DNA from 2 places in the Pseudarthrobacter quantipunctorum genome. Region 1 is predicted to be linked to the other one. Evidence: predicted binding sites of a transcription regulator. Region 1 holds the regulator's gene; the other holds the start of a gene.
What was found. Region 1 encodes HspR, which represses chaperone genes until heat shock. Its sites were predicted from a motif close to AAGTTGAGTCNNNNNGACTCAACTT; they were not measured.

Region 1 (2,996 bases):
CCTACGGTTTGGTCCGCATCGACCAGACCGGCGTGGAGTTCGATCCCACGATCCACGAGGCCCTGATCCAGCAGCCCGGCGAGGACATCGAGGTTGACACCGTCAGCCAGGTGCTCCGCTCCGGCTACAAGTCAGGCGACCGGGTCCTCCGCGCAGCGCAGGTCATCGTGGCGGTTCCGGCTTAGCATTACTCCCATCGAGATGACAGTTCGCGGCAGTGATTCGACAGAACATTGGCGCGAACTGTCATCTCGGCACAAATTCTTGAAAGGAAACGCCATTGGCTAGCCAGGATTGGGTGGACAAGGACTTTTACGCGATCCTTGGTATCGCCAAGGACGCTTCCGACGCCGACATCAAGAAGGCGTACCGGAAGCTCGCGCGGCAGCACCACCCGGATACCAATGCGGGGAACGCTGCCTCGGAGAAGAAGTTCAAGGACATCTCCGAGGCCTACTCCGTGCTCTCGGACCCCGATGAGCGCCAGCAGTATGACGCCATCCGGGCCATGGGCGGCGGTGCCCGGTTCGCACCTGGCGGAGCCGGGGCGGGCAGCGCCGGCTTCGAGGACATGTTCGGCGGCCTGTTCACGGGCAACACCGGGCGGCATGCGGGCGGATTCAACCCCTCCGCCGGCGGCATCCCGCCGGAGTTCGCCGACCTCTTCGGCGGCGGCTTCGGCCAGAGCGGATTCCAGCGGACCCCGCAGAAGGGTGCGGACCGTACAGCTTCGACGAGTATTTCCTTCGCCGGTGCCATCCGCGGCACCACCATCGGCCTTCGGGAGCCCAGCGGCGAAGTGATTGACGTCCGGGTGCCCGCCGGCATCAAGGACGGCCAGAAGGTCCGCGTGCGGGGGAAGGGCCAGCCTGGCGCCGCCGGCTACGGGGACCTGGTGGTGTCCGTCGCTGTCCAGCCGCATGCGTTCTACACGCGCGACGGCGACAACCTCCGGATCCACGTCCCCGTCACCTTCCCCGAAGCTGCTTTGGGAGCAGACATCGAGGTGCCCACCATCGACGGCGAAAAGGTGCGGGTCCGTGTTCCTGCCGGTACGCCGTCGGGCCGCACCCTGAGGGTCAAAGGCAAAGGCGTGAAGACGTCCAAGGGAACCGGCGACCTGCTGGTGACCATCGACGTCGCCGTCCCCAAGAACCTGAACAAGGAAGCCGAAGCCGCGGTCAAAGCATTTGCCGAGGCCACGGCCGGAGCCGATGTCCGTGAGGGCCTGGCCGCCAAGGCCCGGTTGTAGCAGGGGAGGTGTGCTGTGGACGTCAGTGCTGACCAGCCTATCTTCGTGATTTCGGTCGCGGCTGAACTCGCGGACATGCACCCCCAGACGCTCCGGCAGTACGACCGCCTGGGCATCGTCTCGCCCAGCCGTGCCCCCGGCAAGTCCCGCCGCTACTCCCAGCGGGACATCAACATGCTCCGTGAGGTGCAGCGGTTGTCCCAGGAAGGCGTCTCGCTGGAGGGGATCAAGCGGATCCTGGAACTGGAGAACCAGGTGGCCGCGCTGCAGAGCAGGGTTGCGGAACTGACCGAGGAACTCGGCCGGCGCCGGCAGCCGCTGGATGCCCGGATCTTCGCTGCGGGCGCTGCGGGCGACGTCGTGAGCCTGGCACGCGGCCAGCGTCCTCGCCCGCGGTCGCAGGCTGTGGTCCTGTGGCGGCCTCGCGCCATCGGCAGGTAAGTACAACGCCACGGGTACGGGCAGGAAATAGAGTACCCACTACTCGTGACCCCCGGAGCCCCCGGAAACTTCAATGGAACCATTGCTGGATCAGCAGCAGTGGTTCCAAAGTTTCTGGGGGTTTTTCCATGTGTGGTTTCGCTTTTAGCCGCCCTGCCGTTGGGGTTCACCGATGAGCCCGGGGATGGAGTCGGTGGCAGCGTTCAGCGGCTCGCTTCCCGGCCAGATGCTGCTGGCACTCGGACAAACGGTGGTGGTGGTGTGCGTCTGCTTCGACATGGTGCGGGCACTGTCCGTCCCGAGGTCCCACCGGCGCTACCTGGCCAGCACGGTGTTCCGCACCCTGGCCATTCCGTCCATCGTGGTGAACGGCCTGACGGTGCTCATCGCCCTGGTGCTGTGGTCCTGGATCGATGTGGTCATGGGCATGTTCGTGCTGGTGGCCATCATCTTCCGCCTCCACCACGACAAGGACGAGGACAACTGGTGGAAGGGCAAGGGCAAGAAGTTGGCCCGCTGGGCGCGCCGGCAGTTTGCCGGCCGCACCTCCACCGCTCCTGCGATGGGGTAGGCGGCGGCTAACCGCGGGAAAGATCCTCATAAAGGTCCCGGACACGGGACCTGATGTCGTCCCGCACCAGGCGCATGCGCTCCATGCCCTCAATGCCGCGCTCGGAGGGCTCGTCGGTCTCCCACACCTCAAAGCGCGTTCCCTCGCGGGGCTCGAGCTTCGCTTCCGTTCCCAGCACGATCACCGCATCCACAACGTCCAGGACGTCCTCCGTGACCGGCTTGGGGTGTTCGCTGCTGATGTCGATGCCCAGTTCGGTAAGCGACTCCACGGCCTGGGGGTTCAGGGACTTCCCGGGTTTGGTGCCGGCCGAGTACACGGTGACGTTCCCGTTGGCCAGCTGGTTCATCAGGCCGGCGGCTAGCTGGGATTTGCCGCCGTTCTTGCTGCAGACAAAAAGGACGGCCGGCTTCTTGGACGCGGGTGGCTGGTGGCTGGGGTTGGACATGGTGTTGCTCCGGAGGTCGGTGTTCAGGGTCTGGATCTAGTTGCTGCCGGAGCGGCCGTGGGAAAGCCCCGTGGGAAAGCCCACCAGGACGGGCTCGGGGGATGCACAGCAGCCGGCATCGGACTGGGCGGCGGATGCGGCCGGGACGTCGCAGCTGGTGCCGGCGTCCGTGGAGCAGACGCCGGTCTCGGGCAGTTCCAGCTGGACGGTGTCAGCCGCCTCGCGGTCCCCGGCCAGGGCGGCCACCACCGAGCGGACCTGCTCATAGCCAGTGGCCAGGAGGA
Region 2 (2,996 bases), 110 kb from region 1:
GGCGCGGTTTCGACGCCGCCCTTTCGCTCGGCCCCACGGAGACGGTGGCCGTGATGGGTCCCAACGGTGCCGGCAAGTCCACCCTGCTCTCGGTCATCGCCGGGCTGGTGAGGCCGGACAGGGGGCAGGCCCAGCTGGACGGCCGGACCCTGTTCCGCCTGGGCGAAGGGCAGCCGCGGTGGGCCGCTCCCCATCGCCGCGGGACCGCGCTGCTGGCCCAGGAGCCGCTGCTCTTTCCGCATCTCACCGCCGCTGAGAACGTGGCCTTCGGGCCGCGGAGCGCGGGGACGCCGAAACGCCAGGCAATGCAGCAGGCGGTGCGGTGGCTCGCCGACGTTGAGGCCGGGGACCTTGCGGACCGCCATCCCGCCGAACTCTCCGGCGGACAGGCGCAGCGCGTGGCGGTGGCCCGTGCGCTCGCCGCGGATCCCGGGCTCCTCCTCCTGGACGAACCGATGGCCGCGCTGGACATCCATTCAGCCCCGCTGCTCCGGCGCCTGCTCAAGCGCGTCCTGGCGGACCGGCCTGCCATCATCATCACCCACGATGTCCTGGACGCCCTGATGCTCGCCGACAGGGTGGTCATCCTGGAAAGCGGCCGGATTGCAGAGGAAGGCCCCACCCGGCAGGTCCTGCAGAAGCCGCGCAGCGCGTTCGCGGCCGGGCTGGCCGGCCTCAATTTTGTGGTGGGAACCTCCGCCGGTGACGGCATCCTGGCCGCCCGCGGGCATATTGCCGGCCACAGCGAGGACCCCGTCCCCGCCGGCCGTCCCGCGGTGGCCGCGTTCCCGCCGTCGGCCGTTTCTGTATTCCTCACAGACGCGCACGGCAGCCCCCGGAACACCTTCGCGGTGGCCATTACGGACCTGGAACCTCATGGAGACCAGATCCGCGTGCGGGGCGGCGGGCTGGCGGCTGACATCACCCCGGCCGCCTTGGCGGACCTCGGGCTGGTCCCGGGGATGACGGTGCACCTTGTGGTCAAGGCCGCAGCAGTGTCCGTCTACCCGCTGTAGGACTGTCCGCTGCGGGGCCAAACCGCCGCCACCCGGAACTAGGGTCTGTCGACTCTGTCGGTCGCCGCCTGGAGCTGTTTCGCTGTAGGCAAACAGTCGTCAGGAACGGCACCAAACCAAAGTTGAGCGTAGTAGACTCAAGTTAATAAAAACTGCCCCCGGAAGGAGCTCTCTTTGGACGTCAAATTCACCACCAAGAGCCAGGAGGCTCTCTCGGCTGCTGCCATGAACGCCTCCACGGCCGGAAACCCGCAGGTTGAGCCGGCCCACCTGCTCAAGGCGCTGATGGACCAGCGTGAAGGCGTCGCCGTGGCGCTGCTCCGCGCCACGGGCGCGGACCCGGACTCCGTCAGCGTGCAGGCGAGCAGCGCCATCAAGGCGCTTCCGGCCACCTCGGGCGGGTCCAGCCAGCAGGCCCAGCTCTCGCGCCCGGCACTGCAGGCCATCCAGAATGCCAAGGAGGAAGCGGACCGGCTGGGCGATACCTTCGTCTCCACCGAGGTCCTCCTCCTGGGGATCTCGGCCGGCAACGATGCCGCGGCCCGCCTGCTGCGCGACGCCGGCGCCTCCCACGAGGCGCTGCTCGCCGCCCTGCCGGGTGTCCGCGGCGACGGCAAGGTCACCAGCCCGGATCCGGAAAACACCTTCCAGTCGCTGGAAAAGTTCGGTACGGACCTGACCGCCATGGCCCGCTCCGGCAAGCTTGATCCCGTGATCGGCCGGGACGCGGAAATCCGAAGGATCGTCCAGGTCCTGAGCCGCCGCACCAAGAACAACCCCGTGATCATCGGCGAGCCCGGCGTCGGCAAGACCGCCGTGGTGGAGGGCCTAGCCCAGCGGATCGTCGCCGGGGACGTGCCGGAGAGCCTGCGCGGCAAGACCCTCATCGCCCTGGACCTGGCATCCATGGTGGCGGGCGCCAAGTACCGCGGCGAATTCGAGGAGCGGCTCAAGGCAGTCCTGGAGGAGATCAAGAACTCCGAGGGCCAGATCGTGACGTTCATCGACGAGATCCACACTGTGGTGGGCGCCGGGGCCACCGGCGACTCATCCATGGACGCCGGCAACATGCTCAAGCCCATGCTGGCCCGCGGCGAGCTGCGGCTGATCGGTGCAACCACCCTGGACGAGTACCGGGAAAACATTGAAAAGGACCCCGCCCTGGAGCGCAGGTTCCAGCAGGTGTACGTGGGCGAGCCGAGCGTGGAGGACACCATCGGCATCCTCCGCGGCCTGAAGGAGCGGTACGAGGCACACCACAAGGTGACCATCGCGGACGCCGCGCTGGTGGCAGCTGCGACGCTCTCCAACCGCTACATTTCCGGCCGCCAGCTTCCGGACAAGGCCATCGACCTGGTGGATGAGGCAGCGTCCCGGCTCCGCATGGAAATCGACTCGGCGCCCGAGGAAATCGACCAGCTGCAGCGGCTGGTGGACCGGCTCACCATGGAGGAGCTGGCCCTCCAGGACGAAAAGGACGCCGCGTCCGTTGAACGGCTGGCGGCGCTCCGGGCGGACAAGGCCGACAAGGAAGAGGAGCTGAACGCCCTCAAGGCCCGCTGGGAGGCCGAAAAGGCGGGACTGAACCGCGTGGGCGACCTCAAGGCAAAGCTGGATGAACTGCGCAGCGCCTACGACAAGGCCGCCCGCGAAGGCGACCTGGAAACAGCCTCCCGCATCCTCTACGGCGAGATTCCCGCCCTGGAGCGCGAGCTGAACGCTGCCGCGGAGGCCGAAGCCGCCGTCGTGGACAAATCCACGCAGATGGTTGCCGAACAGGTGACCGCTGACGACATCGCCGAGGTCATCTCCGCCTGGACCGGCATTCCGGCCGGGCGCATGCTGCAGGGCGAGAGCCAGAAGCTGCTCCACATGGAGGAGGAACTGGGCAGGCGGCTGATCGGCCAGGCGAAGGCCGTCACGGCAGTCTCGGACGCCGTCCGGCGCGCACGGGCAGGTATCAGCGACCCCAACCGCCCC

Region 2: a site for HspR is predicted at 1,136-1,160, ahead of clpB (ATP-dependent chaperone ClpB). Genes of this name have one in related genera too.

What each region holds. Positions count from the first base shown of each region.
Region 1 is NZ_CP148033.1:107,786-110,781, forward strand. It holds gene WHH00_RS00465 (nucleotide exchange factor GrpE) at 1-185, shown strand, start outside; gene WHH00_RS00470 (DnaJ C-terminal domain-containing protein) at 281-1,252, shown strand; gene WHH00_RS00475 (heat shock protein transcriptional repressor HspR) at 1,268-1,693, shown strand; gene WHH00_RS00480 (hypothetical protein) at 1,878-2,264, shown strand; gene WHH00_RS00485 (low molecular weight phosphatase family protein) at 2,272-2,712, opposite strand; gene WHH00_RS00490 (FAD-dependent oxidoreductase) at 2,749-2,996, opposite strand, start outside.
Region 2 is NZ_CP148033.1:219,667-222,662, forward strand. It holds gene WHH00_RS00990 (sulfate/molybdate ABC transporter ATP-binding protein) at 1-1,016, shown strand, start outside; gene clpB (ATP-dependent chaperone ClpB) at 1,191-2,996, shown strand, end outside.